3 regions of the Lysinibacillus sp. JK80 genome follow, and region 2 is predicted to be linked to each of the others. Evidence: a T-box and tRNA genes for the amino acid it is inferred to sense, from the RefSeq annotation. Region 2 holds a T-box; the other regions hold tRNA genes.
The links. A T-box is a leader RNA that pairs with one kind of tRNA and senses whether it is charged. The one in region 2 lies ahead of metG (methionine--tRNA ligase), so its partner is inferred to be a tRNA-Met.

Region 1 (4,257 bases), 770 kb from region 2:
TTCTTCACTTGTAGTGAAATAGATTATAAGTTAATAATATCGGCAAATAAAATAATTGTTTTCTTTTGAACCAACAATTGCTATAATATTTTGCAGGGCAATATTTTCTCTTACTTAACAAAAATATCTTTAAAAAGTAATAATTTCTTTTTTTTATAAAAAAGTATTGCACAATGTTAGAAAACGTTATACAATAATTCTTGTCTTGAAGGACAGGTAAACAACTTCAAAACATGATACATAACCAAGTCTAGTGATGATGGCAAAGAGGTCACACCCGTTCCCATACCGAACACGGAAGTTAAGCTCTTTAGCGCCGATGGTAGTTGGGGGCTTCCCCCTGTGAGAGTAGGACGTCGCTAGGCATAATACCCAGGAGGATTAGCTCAGCTGGGAGAGCATCTGCCTTACAAGCAGAGGGTCGGCGGTTCGAGCCCGTCATCCTCCACCATATGCCGGTTTAGCTCAGCAGGTAGAGCAACTGACTTGTAATCAGTAGGTCGTGGGTTCGATTCCTATAGCCGGCACCATTTTTTCGAGCCATTAGCTCAGTTGGTAGAGCATCTGACTTTTAATCAGAGGGTCGAAGGTTCGAGTCCTTCATGGCTCACCATTTATAAATAATAATAAGCGGGTGTGGCGGAATTGGCAGACGCACTAGACTTAGGATCTAGCGCCGCAAGGCGTGGGGGTTCGACTCCCTTCACCCGCACCATTATTTTCATTGCCAGATAAAAAAGCTTATGCACATGCGGAAGTAGTTCAGTGGTAGAACACCACCTTGCCAAGGTGGGGGTCGCGAGTTCGAACCTCGTCTTCCGCTCCAAATGTGCCGGGGTGGCGGAACTGGCAGACGCACAGGACTTAAAATCCTGCGGTAGGTGACTACCGTACCGGTTCGATTCCGGTCCTCGGCACCATTTTAAATGCGCCCGTAGCTCAATTGGATAGAGCGTCTGACTACGGATCAGAAGGTTATGGGTTCGACTCCTGTCGGGCGCGCCAAAAGAACAACGGGAAGTAGCTCAGCTTGGTAGAGCACTTGGTTTGGGACCAAGGGGTCGCAGGTTCGAATCCTGTCTTCCCGACCATTTCCAAAAAGATTATGGGGCCTTAGCTCAGCTGGGAGAGCGCCTGCCTTGCACGCAGGAGGTCAGCGGTTCGATCCCGCTAGGCTCCACCATAAGTAAATTAACCAGTATAAAGATCCTGGCGGCGTAGCTCAGCTGGCTAGAGCGTACGGTTCATACCCGTAAGGTCGGGGGTTCGATCCCCTCTGCCGCCATCTTAAAGGACCTTTAGCTCAGTTGGTTAGAGCAGACGGCTCATAACCGTCCGGTCGCAGGTTCGAGTCCTGCAAGGTCCACCATTTATATATTGTAACGGAGGTATACCCAAGTCTGGCTGAAGGGATCGGTCTTGAAAACCGACAGGCGGGTAACACCGCGCGGGGGTTCGAATCCCTCTACCTCCTCCAGTTTTAAATTTTTATAAATGGTGCTTTAAAAACTCGAAACAACATAAAATTATCGCGGGGTGGAGCAGTGGTAGCTCGTCGGGCTCATAACCCGAAGGTCGTTGGTTCAAATCCGGCCCCCGCAACCAAAAGGTCCCGTGGTGTAGCGGTTAACATGCCTGCCTGTCACGCAGGAGATCGCCGGTTCGATCCCGGTCGGGACCGCCATTTTTAAAATAAAAGTCATGAGAAGCAAAAAAGTGAGCAAGCTTAGCATGGACGAAATGGGTCAGTAGCTCAGTTGGTAGAGCATTAGATTGAAGCTCTAAGTGTCGGCGGTTCGATTCCGTCCTGACCCACCATTTATGCGGGTGTAGTTTAATGGTAAAACCTCAGCCTTCCAAGCTGATGTCGTGGGTTCGATTCCCATCACCCGCTCCAAGGGCCTATAGCTCAGCTGGTTAGAGCGCACGCCTGATAAGCGTGAGGTCGATGGTTCGAGTCCATTTAGGCCCACCATTATTCCGAAGTAGCTCAGTTGGTAGTAGCACCTGACTGTTAATCAGGTTGTCGCAGGTTCGAGTCCTGCCTTCGGAGCCATTTTTATTTTGGGGAAGTACTCAAGAGGCTGAAGAGGCGCCCCTGCTAAGGGTGTAGGTCGGGTAACCGGCGCGAGGGTTCAAATCCCTCCTTCTCCGCCATGGGCCCGTTGGTCAAGTGGTTAAGACACCGCCCTTTCACGGCGGTAACACGGGTTCGAATCCCGTACGGGTCATACTAAGTGCAGTAGATGAATTTACATCTACTGCACTTTTTAATTTACTTGATATTTAGATTTATAACATAGCTATAATAAATGAAAGCCTACACAGAATGATTAAACTGTGTAGGCTTGTTGTTTTTTAAATTAGTGATTAAATTTTTCGTCCTTTTCCATATGGGATGCAAAGAGGTGTACCAAAGATTGGATCTGTCGTCATTTGGCAATCAAGGTCAAACACATGATTAACTAAATCAGTGGTCATAATTTCTTCTGGTTTCCCTTGACGATAGACACCACGGTCACGCACTGTAATAATATGATCGGCATAGCGACAAGCAAGATTAATATCATGTAGTACCATAACAATAGTTCTCTTTTGCTGTTGGTTCAATTCGAATAGTAAATCTAAAACGTCTATTTGATGAGTTAAATCTAAGTATGTCGTAGGCTCGTCTAAAAGAATGATATCTGTATCTTGAGCAAGCGTCATAGCTATCCAAGCACGTTGACGTTGTCCCCCTGATAGCTCATCTACTGGTCTATCTTGTAAATGCTCGGTACCTGTAGCTTTTAAAGCGTTTAAAACGATTTCTTCATCTTTTTCAGTCCACTGTTGTCGCCAACTTTGGTAAGGATAGCGACCTTGTTTCACAAGTTGTAGGACAGTTAAGCCTTCTGGTGCAACAGGAGATTGAGGAAGAATAGAGAGGTTTTTAGCCACTTGTTTTGTTGATAATTTAAAAATATCCTCACCGTCTAATAAAACGGAGCCTTTTTTAGGTTTTAATAATCGAGCAATGGAGCGTAAGAGTGTGGATTTACCACAGCCATTCGCTCCGATTAATACAGTAATTTCATTCAAAGGAATAGATAAATTGAGATCTTCGATAATATTGAAATCACCATAACTTAATGTTAGAGATTTGGTTAATAAAGATTCAGTCATGTAGTATAGACTCCTTTATTTTTTAGGGTTTCTAAATAATAAATAAATAAAGTAAGGAGCACCGATAGCAGCAGTAAAGACGCCTGCGGGTACTTCTAATGGGCTAAATGCTGTACGACCTATAATATCTGCAACCATTACAAGCAATGCACCAATTGCAGCGGATGCTGGAATAAGTACACCGAACGATGAACCAACAATGCGTCGTGCAATATGAGGAGCCATTAATCCTACAAACCCAATAGCACCAGCAAATGCTATGGCACTCGCTACTAAACTGGAACATAATAGAATTAAGTAAAGGCGTGTTTTTTGAACAGGTTGCCCTAGGCTTGATGCTGTATCATCACCTAATTCTTGAACATTTAACTGCCGAGTAATAAAAAAGGTGATAAGTAGAAGTACAATAATCAATGGAACAACGATTTGTACTTGATCCCAATCCGAACTTTTGACACTACCCGTAATCCATTTATTCGCTTCACTTGCTTGATAAATTGGGCCGATAATCATTAACATTGTAGTAATTGCTTGCATGAATGCCGACACGCTAATACCGATTAAGACAAGACGATTTGGTGTGACACCATCTTTCCAAGCAAATAGGTAGACTATACATCCGACGATAGTAGCCCCTATGAATCCTGCTAATGGCAACCACTCTATACTAACTGTTAAAGAGTGATTAGAATCACTGAAAATGGCTAAGAAACCAACAACCGCTGCCCCACCACCAGCAGATATGCCGATTATATCAGGTGAGGCAAGTGGATTTTTAATGATTCCTTGTAAAACTGCACCTGCGACGGCTAACGCCATTCCAGCAAACAAGGCCATGAAAATTCGAGGCATTCGAAAATCAATAATAATCAGTTGATCAAAATCTGAGCCGTAACCAAAAAAAGCTTGTAAAACTTTAAATGGATTGATGAATGAATCACCAAATGATGCACTAAGAAAGAACACGGCAAGAGTTAGTATGCAAATCACTGTTGATTTTTTTATAGCTTGTACATCTATTAAAAATGAAATTTTTTGTTGAAGTAAACGAATTGTTTTTACATGTTTCATTATTTTTTTCCACCTTTTCGC
Region 2 (4,257 bases):
CATCATACGTTTAGGAGGAAAATAAATTGAATTTAACAACATTAGGTTTTACAACATATTTTGAAGAGCAAATGATAGAAATGAAAAAACAGGCTAAATTAAAAAATTGTGTGCCTGCAAGGGTTACTTTAGAGCATAAGCATTCTTATCGGGTGTTAGCTGAAGAGGGAGAATGGCTTGCGACAATTGCTGGTCATTATGCGTATACCTCTTTAGCTCGGGAGGACTATCCAGCAGTTGGTGATTGGGTGCTAGTGGAGAAAATGCCTGGTGAGGAACGAGCAATTATTCATCAGCTATTCCAACGAAAATCTGTATTTTCACGTAAAGTTGCAGGAACGGAAATTCAAGAACAGATTGTCGCATCAAATGTCGATATTGTGTTACTTGTTATGAGCTTGAACGCAGATTTTAATATTCGACGTTTGGAGAGATATTTAGTGGCTGCTTGGGATTCAGGTGCAAAGCCCATTATTGTCCTGACAAAAGCTGATTTATGCGAGGATGTTTCGAGCTTAGTACAAGAAGTGGAGTCTGTAGCCTTTGGTGTGGATATCTTCGTAACGAGTGCTCTATCGGGCGAAGGTCTAAAGGAAATTCAGAAGCTATTCACAGAGGGGGTCACGGGGGCACTATTGGGGTCTTCAGGAGCAGGGAAGTCCACATTAACAAATGCTTTATGTGGTGAGATACTGATGAAAGTAGCGGGTATACGTGAGGATGATGCCAAGGGACGACATACAACAACCCATCGAGAGCTAGTAGTATTGCCTGCTGGTGGCTGTCTAATTGATACGCCAGGGATGCGTGAGCTTCAACTGTGGGATCAAGGGGATAGTTTAGCTTCTAGCTTTCAAGATATTGAGGAACTAGCGACAGCTTGTCGTTATCGTGATTGTACACATCAAAAAGAGCCTTATTGTGCTGTGCAGCAAGCTATTGTAGATGGGGACTTGGACCAATATCGTCTACAAAGCTATTTTAAGCTGCAAAGAGAATTGGCTTATATGGAGCGCAAAACAAATACGCAAGCAAAACTTGAGGAGCAACGCAAGTGGAAGCAAATAGCCAAGGGAATGAAAAAGGGGAAGAAATAATCAATAGGAGCACAGCCATGACAATTCAAAACATCAATCATTTATTGTTTTCAGTTTCTAATTTAGAGGAATCCATCACATTTTATGAAAAAGTATTCGATGCCAAGTTGCTAGTAAAGGGGAACAGCACAGCCTATTTGGATGTAAATGGGCTGTGGCTAGCTCTGAATGTAGAAAAGGATATACCACGTAATGACATCCATCATTCCTATACACACATTGCTTTCACAATCGCTGAGGATGACTTTGATAAGGTGTATGACAGATTGGTGCAGCTAAAGGTCAATATTTTAGCAGGTCGGCAAAGAGATGAAAAGGATAAAAAATCGATTTACTTTACAGATCCTGATGGTCATAAATTTGAATTTCATACAGGAACTTTGCAGGATCGTTTGGATTATTATAAGCAAGAAAAGCAGCATATGGTGTTTTTGGATAACTAATTAAGGAGAGATTTTATGAATAAAGCGTTTATTTTTGATATGGACGGAACATTATTTCAAACCAATCTTATTTTAGAGCCTGCGCTCGATGCAACATTTGATGTGCTGCGGACAAACGGCTTGTGGCAGGGAGAAACACCTATAGAAAAATATAGAGAAATAATGGGGGTTCCTTTACCTGTTGTGTGGGAAACATTATGTCCTATGCATGCTTTAGAGATACGAGAAGAGAGCAATGTATTATTCCATGTAAAGCTGATTGAGCAAATACGTGGACATAAAGGTGCTTTGTATCCAAACGCTGAACAAACCCTCGCAACATTGTCAGAGAACTATCCGTTATACATAGCGAGTAATGGACAGGTTGACTATTTACAAGCAATCGTCGAAACCTATCAGTTGGAGCGTTTTATAAAGGGAATCTATAGCATTCAAGCAATTGCAAGTGGGCATAAATCGGATCTGGTCAAAAGAGTTGTAGATGAAAATAAAATTGATTATGGAGCAGTGGTAGGAGATCGTTCTTCGGATATCCAAGCTGCACAGGACAATCAATTACTATCAATAGGTGTTCGCTTTGACTTTGCACAAGATAAGGAGTTAGAAAAAGCAGATATAGTAATTGATGATTTAACTGATTTGCTAAAGGTTACATTAGATTAACTCGAGAAAATGAATCAAAAAAAAGACGCTTTTACAACAATCATTGCATTTCCTCACAAGAAGGCGTAAAATAATGCCAATCCTATAGAAAAAGCATTGAGAAGGAAAAGTAAATTGGATTAGCATTTTGTAGAGAGCCTCTGTTGGTGGAAATGAGGTAAATGAACCCTTTTGAAAATGACCTTTGAGCTTCGTACCGAAAGCTTTTTAGCCAGTAGATTACGACGAGATGGGCACTCGTTACAACAGCAGCAGTATCTCTTTTTTGAGTGAAGACGTACTGATAGAGGCAAATAGTGTAAGCTATTTGTAAATATAGGTGGTAACACGGGTATACTCGTCCTAATCAGATTTGATTAGGGCGATTTTTTTTTACCATTTTTTCTGTGAGGGGAGCAATTTAGAATGACGATTGTTATTGGAGGCGCTTGGCCGTATGCAAATGGCTCTTTGCATTTAGGGCATGTTGCCGCATTATTACCAGGTGATATTTTGGCTAGATATTACCGACAAAAAGGTGAGCAGGTTTTATATGTATCAGGCAGTGATTGTAATGGTACACCCATTTCTATACGTGCCGCACAAGAGAATACAACGACAGAAGCTATAGCTAATCACTATCATGAGGAGTTTACTAGATGCTTTCATGATTTAGGATTTACCTATGATTTGTACACAAGAACGGATGCGGAGCACCACCATGAATCCGTTAAGGCCCTTTTCTTACAGCTACTGGCTAATAATTTCTTATACAAAAAGAAAATTGAACAGGCTTACTGTGAGACGGATAAACAATTTCTACCAGATCGATTTGTCGAGGGGCTCTGTCCAAATTGTGGAGCGAAAGCAAGGGGAGATCAATGTGATAACTGCTCAGAAATTTTAGACCCATTGGATTTAATTGATAAGCGCTGCAAAATTTGTGGGAACGAACCTGTTATTCGGGAAACTGAGCACTTTTATTTTACCTTTAGTCAATTTCAAGGAAGGTTGGAGTCTTATTTAGCACAAGCGAAAGCCGAGAAACGTTGGCGTGACAATGCTTTAGGGTTAACGGAGCGATACTTGGCAGAGGGAGTTCCTGACCGAGCGGTAACAAGAGATTTACCGAATGGCATAGATGTTCCAGTGCCAGGTTTTGAAGGGAAAAAAATATATGTATGGATTGAAGCTGTAGCAGGGTACTTAACAGCAAGCTTGGAATGGGCAAAAGAGCATCAAATAGCTATTGAAGATTTATGGAATGAAGAGACCATTTCATACTATGTACATGGGAAGGATAATATTCCATTCCATACAGTTATTTGGCCAGCCATTTTAATGGGAATTGGATCCAAGGCATTACCTACCCATATCGTATCTAATGAGTATTTAACATTAGAAAAACGCAAATTATCTACTAGTCAGAATTGGGCTGTATGGGTTCCTTATATTTTAAGCCGTTATGATGCGGACTCTATTCGTTACTTCTTAACGATGAATGCGCCAGAAAATCGTGATACTGATTTTTCATGGCGGGAATTTATTTATAGCCATAATGGCGAACTACTCGGAGCCTATGGCAATTTTGTAAACCGTACATTGAAGTTTATTGAGAAATCATTTGCTTGTCAGGTGCCACAAGCGGAGGTGGATAGCGACATTCGAAAACAAACCGTACAATTGTTTAATGAAGCGGGTGTTCTTATCGAAGGTGGTCATTTCAAACAGGCGTTAGAATCGATTTTTGAGTATATTCGCGGTGCTAATCGTTATTTTGATGAACAACAGCCATGGCTACAGGTAAAAGAAAACGTAGAGGCAGGTAATCGTACATTAGCAACTTGCGTCTATATCATTGCGAATTTAGGACAGCTGCTGCATCCTTTCTTACCGTTTTCAGCAAAGAAAGTAAGAAATATGTTAGGTATAAATGAAATGATGTGGCATGAGCAAGTAGATCTCCCTAAAGTCATTCGAGAGGTGACACCATTATTTGAACGTCTTGATATCGAACGAATCGATGAGGAATATCAAAAACTAGTTAGGGATAGTCACTAGGATTGAAAAAGCAG
Region 3 (4,257 bases), 770 kb from region 2:
CAGGATAGGTAGGAGCCAGAGATCTCGGAGCGCCAGCTTCGAAGGAGGCGTCGGTGGGATACTACCCTGGTTGTATTGAAATTCTAACCCATGCCCCTTAGCGGGGCAGGAGACAGTGTCAGGCGGACAGTTTGACTGGGGCGGTCGCCTCCTAAAAGGTAACGGAGGCGCCCAAAGGTTCCCTCAGAATGGTTGGAAATCATTCGTAGAGTGTAAAGGCACAAGGGAGCTTGACTGCGAGACCTACAAGTCGAGCAGGGTCGAAAGACGGGCTTAGTGATCCGGTGGTTCCGCATGGAAGGGCCATCGCTCAACGGATAAAAGCTACCCCGGGGATAACAGGCTTATCTCCCCCAAGAGTCCACATCGACGGGGAGGTTTGGCACCTCGATGTCGGCTCATCGCATCCTGGGGCTGTAGTCGGTCCCAAGGGTTGGGCTGTTCGCCCATTAAAGCGGTACGCGAGCTGGGTTCAGAACGTCGTGAGACAGTTCGGTCCCTATCCGTCGTGGGCGTAGGAAATTTGAGAGGAGCTGTCCTTAGTACGAGAGGACCGGGATGGACACACCGCTGGTGTACCAGTTGTCTTGCCAAAGGCATCGCTGGGTAGCTATGTGTGGACGGGATAAGTGCTGAAAGCATCTAAGCATGAAGCCCCCCTCAAGATGAGATTTCCCATTACGCAAGTAAGTAAGATCCCTCAAAGACGATGAGGTAGATAGGTTCGAGGTGGAAGTGTGGTGACACATGGAGCTGACGAATACTAATCGATCGAGGACTTAACCAAAAAAGTTTGAAACATTCAATGCACCGTTTATCCAGTTTTGAAAGAGCAAATCTTTCTAAAAAGAGAGCTTCTAGACACAGCAGTACGCCGTGTATGGAAGGTCGACATAGTCTAGTGATGATGGCAAAGAGGTCACACCCGTTCCCATACCGAACACGGAAGTTAAGCTCTTTAGCGCCGATGGTAGTTGGGGGCTTCCCCCTGTGAGAGTAGGACGTCGCTAGGCATAATACCCAGGAGGATTAGCTCAGCTGGGAGAGCATCTGCCTTACAAGCAGAGGGTCGGCGGTTCGAGCCCGTCATCCTCCACCATATGCCGGTTTAGCTCAGCAGGTAGAGCAACTGACTTGTAATCAGTAGGTCGTGGGTTCGATTCCTATAGCCGGCACCATTTTTTCGAGCCATTAGCTCAGTTGGTAGAGCATCTGACTTTTAATCAGAGGGTCGAAGGTTCGAGTCCTTCATGGCTCACCATTTATAAATAATAATAAGCGGGTGTGGCGGAATTGGCAGACGCACTAGACTTAGGATCTAGCGCCGCAAGGCGTGGGGGTTCGACTCCCTTCACCCGCACCATTATTTTCATTGCCAGATAAAAAAGCTTATGCACATGCGGAAGTAGTTCAGTGGTAGAACACCACCTTGCCAAGGTGGGGGTCGCGAGTTCGAACCTCGTCTTCCGCTCCAAATGTGCCGGGGTGGCGGAACTGGCAGACGCACAGGACTTAAAATCCTGCGGTAGGTGACTACCGTACCGGTTCGATTCCGGTCCTCGGCACCATTTTAAATGCGCCCGTAGCTCAATTGGATAGAGCGTCTGACTACGGATCAGAAGGTTATGGGTTCGACTCCTGTCGGGCGCGCCAAAAGAACAACGGGAAGTAGCTCAGCTTGGTAGAGCACTTGGTTTGGGACCAAGGGGTCGCAGGTTCGAATCCTGTCTTCCCGACCATTTCCAAAAAGATTATGGGGCCTTAGCTCAGCTGGGAGAGCGCCTGCCTTGCACGCAGGAGGTCAGCGGTTCGATCCCGCTAGGCTCCACCATAAGTAAATTAACCAGTATAAAGATCCTGGCGGCGTAGCTCAGCTGGCTAGAGCGTACGGTTCATACCCGTAAGGTCGGGGGTTCGATCCCCTCTGCCGCCATCTTAAAGGACCTTTAGCTCAGTTGGTTAGAGCAGACGGCTCATAACCGTCCGGTCGCAGGTTCGAGTCCTGCAAGGTCCACCATTTATATATTGTAACGGAGGTATACCCAAGTCTGGCTGAAGGGATCGGTCTTGAAAACCGACAGGCGGGTAACACCGCGCGGGGGTTCGAATCCCTCTACCTCCTCCAGTTTTAAATTTTTATAAATGGTGCTTTAAAAACTCGAAACAACATAAAATTATCGCGGGGTGGAGCAGTGGTAGCTCGTCGGGCTCATAACCCGAAGGTCGTTGGTTCAAATCCGGCCCCCGCAACCAAAAGGTCCCGTGGTGTAGCGGTTAACATGCCTGCCTGTCACGCAGGAGATCGCCGGTTCGATCCCGGTCGGGACCGCCATTTTTAAAATAAAAGTCATGAGAAGCAAAAAAGTGAGCAAGCTTAGCATGGACGAAATGGGTCAGTAGCTCAGTTGGTAGAGCATTAGATTGAAGCTCTAAGTGTCGGCGGTTCGATTCCGTCCTGACCCACCATTTATGCGGGTGTAGTTTAATGGTAAAACCTCAGCCTTCCAAGCTGATGTCGTGGGTTCGATTCCCATCACCCGCTCCAAGGGCCTATAGCTCAGCTGGTTAGAGCGCACGCCTGATAAGCGTGAGGTCGATGGTTCGAGTCCATTTAGGCCCACCATTATTCCGAAGTAGCTCAGTTGGTAGTAGCACCTGACTGTTAATCAGGTTGTCGCAGGTTCGAGTCCTGCCTTCGGAGCCATTTTTTATTTTGGGGAAGTACTCAAGAGGCTGAAGAGGCGCCCCTGCTAAGGGTGTAGGTCGGGTAACCGGCGCGAGGGTTCAAATCCCTCCTTCTCCGCCATGGGCCCGTTGGTCAAGTGGTTAAGACACCGCCCTTTCACGGCGGTAACACGGGTTCGAATCCCGTACGGGTCATACTAGAAACAGTAGATGCAATTGCATCTACTGTTTTTTGATATTCATAGATACAAAATTTACTCTTGATTCAATGCATTTTCATCCATATAAACTACTTCCCAGATATGCCCATCTACATCTTGAAAACCCCAACCATACATAAATCCGTGATCTTGTGGTTCACTATAAGGTTTACCACCAGAGGCAAGTGCCTTATTCACTAGTTGATCTACTTGTTCTCGGTTTTCAGCAGAGAGACATAAGATTGCTTCTGCAGAAGTAGTAGTATCTGTAACTTCTTTTTTACTAAATCCTTTAAATCGTTCTTCAACCATTATTAATACGAAGATATTTTCATTAATAATCATTGAGGCTGTTGTTTCATCACTGAATTGTTGATTGAACTCAAAACCTAATTCCTTAAAAAAACTGATAGATTTGTTTAGATCTTTTACTGGTAAATTGATAAAGATATTTTTCGATTGAAAAGCCATTTAGTATCACCTCCAAATTGACAGTATCATGGAGCATAAAGTCGTGTCAATTATAGCAAAGCGGGGCGCAAATGGAAGCCATTAGCACTATTAGAAGTAGGCGTTATGTCAACAAAAACAGAAAGGTTATATCTTCAACCTTTCTGTTTAAAAAGTTTTAACTATTTATCCTCTGGCTAGCATTCTTTCAAGTGAACTAAGTGCTTCAGCGGTAGTATGTTCATCTACTTGTATACGGTTATGAGGTTGACCTTGCTCAATACTTTCTAAGCTCCATAACAAATGTGGAAGGTCAATTCGATTCATTGTTAAACAAGGACAAAAGTTTTCGTTTAAGGAGACAATATGTTTATCAGGATGCTGCTTAATAATGCGATTGACAAGGTTCATTTCTGTTCCAATTGCCCATGCAGATCCGCTTGGAGCTCGATTGATTGTATCAATAATGTATTTTGTGGAGCCTGCATCATCAGCCGCTGCAACCACTTCACGGCTGCACTCAGGGTGAACAATTATCCTCATAGTCGGGTGTTCTTTGCGAATAACCTCTGTATGTTGAACAGTAAAACCTTCGTGCACAGAGCAGTGACCCTTCCAAAGAATAACCTGGATATTTTCAAGTGGCTCTTTTGTTTCGAGCAAGTTCTTATGCGGATTCCAAACAGCCATATTTTCAAGAGGTATACCTAAATCATAGGCAGTATTTCTTCCTAAATGTTGGTCAGGTAAAAAGAAGATACGCTGTTTTTGGGTAAAAGCCCATTGAACAAGTTCCTTTGCATTCGATGAAGTGACACAAGCACCACCATGTCTTCCAGTAAAGGCTTTAATAGCCGCAGTTGAGTTAACATAGGTTAGAGGAATAATCGTATCACCAAAGAGTTCTTGAAGAATTGGCCAT

Region 1: it encodes a tRNA-Met, which carries the amino acid that the T-box ahead of metG (methionine--tRNA ligase) is inferred to sense. The anticodon was not compared.
Region 3: it encodes a tRNA-Met, which carries the amino acid that the T-box ahead of metG (methionine--tRNA ligase) is inferred to sense. The anticodon was not compared.

The regions. Positions count from the first base shown of each region.
Region 1 is NZ_CP058997.1:3,493,006-3,497,262, reverse strand. Features, by position in the region: rRNA gene rrf (5S ribosomal RNA) at 250-365, shown strand; tRNA gene HXV90_RS17560 (tRNA-Val) at 376-451, shown strand; tRNA gene HXV90_RS17555 (tRNA-Thr) at 455-530, shown strand; tRNA gene HXV90_RS17550 (tRNA-Lys) at 538-613, shown strand; tRNA gene HXV90_RS17545 (tRNA-Leu) at 631-715, shown strand; tRNA gene HXV90_RS17540 (tRNA-Gly) at 752-826, shown strand; tRNA gene HXV90_RS17535 (tRNA-Leu) at 832-920, shown strand; tRNA gene HXV90_RS17530 (tRNA-Arg) at 929-1,005, shown strand; tRNA gene HXV90_RS17525 (tRNA-Pro) at 1,015-1,091, shown strand; tRNA gene HXV90_RS17520 (tRNA-Ala) at 1,108-1,183, shown strand; tRNA gene HXV90_RS17515 (tRNA-Met) at 1,212-1,285, shown strand; tRNA gene HXV90_RS17510 (tRNA-Ile) at 1,293-1,369, shown strand; tRNA gene HXV90_RS17505 (tRNA-Ser) at 1,385-1,477, shown strand; tRNA gene HXV90_RS17500 (tRNA-Met) at 1,531-1,605, shown strand; tRNA gene HXV90_RS17495 (tRNA-Asp) at 1,609-1,684, shown strand; tRNA gene HXV90_RS17490 (tRNA-Phe) at 1,743-1,818, shown strand; tRNA gene HXV90_RS17485 (tRNA-Gly) at 1,824-1,897, shown strand; tRNA gene HXV90_RS17480 (tRNA-Ile) at 1,899-1,975, shown strand; tRNA gene HXV90_RS17475 (tRNA-Asn) at 1,980-2,056, shown strand; tRNA gene HXV90_RS17470 (tRNA-Ser) at 2,067-2,157, shown strand; tRNA gene HXV90_RS17465 (tRNA-Glu) at 2,160-2,231, shown strand; gene HXV90_RS17460 (ABC transporter ATP-binding protein) at 2,371-3,165, opposite strand; gene HXV90_RS17455 (FecCD family ABC transporter permease) at 3,181-4,236, opposite strand; gene HXV90_RS17450 (FecCD family ABC transporter permease) at 4,236-4,257, opposite strand, start outside.
Region 2 is NZ_CP058997.1:4,266,443-4,270,699, reverse strand. Features, by position in the region: gene rsgA (ribosome small subunit-dependent GTPase A) at 27-1,097, shown strand; gene fosM (FosM family fosfomycin resistance protein) at 1,115-1,540, shown strand; gene HXV90_RS21375 (HAD hydrolase-like protein) at 1,556-2,203, shown strand; T-box leader at 2,291-2,551, shown strand; gene metG (methionine--tRNA ligase) at 2,609-4,243, shown strand.
Region 3 is NZ_CP058997.1:3,501,220-3,505,476, reverse strand. Features, by position in the region: rRNA gene HXV90_RS17700 (23S ribosomal RNA) at 1-787, shown strand, start outside; rRNA gene rrf (5S ribosomal RNA) at 898-1,013, shown strand; tRNA gene HXV90_RS17690 (tRNA-Val) at 1,024-1,099, shown strand; tRNA gene HXV90_RS17685 (tRNA-Thr) at 1,103-1,178, shown strand; tRNA gene HXV90_RS17680 (tRNA-Lys) at 1,186-1,261, shown strand; tRNA gene HXV90_RS17675 (tRNA-Leu) at 1,279-1,363, shown strand; tRNA gene HXV90_RS17670 (tRNA-Gly) at 1,400-1,474, shown strand; tRNA gene HXV90_RS17665 (tRNA-Leu) at 1,480-1,568, shown strand; tRNA gene HXV90_RS17660 (tRNA-Arg) at 1,577-1,653, shown strand; tRNA gene HXV90_RS17655 (tRNA-Pro) at 1,663-1,739, shown strand; tRNA gene HXV90_RS17650 (tRNA-Ala) at 1,756-1,831, shown strand; tRNA gene HXV90_RS17645 (tRNA-Met) at 1,860-1,933, shown strand; tRNA gene HXV90_RS17640 (tRNA-Ile) at 1,941-2,017, shown strand; tRNA gene HXV90_RS17635 (tRNA-Ser) at 2,033-2,125, shown strand; tRNA gene HXV90_RS17630 (tRNA-Met) at 2,179-2,253, shown strand; tRNA gene HXV90_RS17625 (tRNA-Asp) at 2,257-2,332, shown strand; tRNA gene HXV90_RS17620 (tRNA-Phe) at 2,391-2,466, shown strand; tRNA gene HXV90_RS17615 (tRNA-Gly) at 2,472-2,545, shown strand; tRNA gene HXV90_RS17610 (tRNA-Ile) at 2,547-2,623, shown strand; tRNA gene HXV90_RS17605 (tRNA-Asn) at 2,628-2,704, shown strand; tRNA gene HXV90_RS17600 (tRNA-Ser) at 2,716-2,806, shown strand; tRNA gene HXV90_RS17595 (tRNA-Glu) at 2,809-2,880, shown strand; gene HXV90_RS17590 (VOC family protein) at 2,940-3,356, opposite strand; gene nadA (quinolinate synthase NadA) at 3,522-4,257, opposite strand, start outside.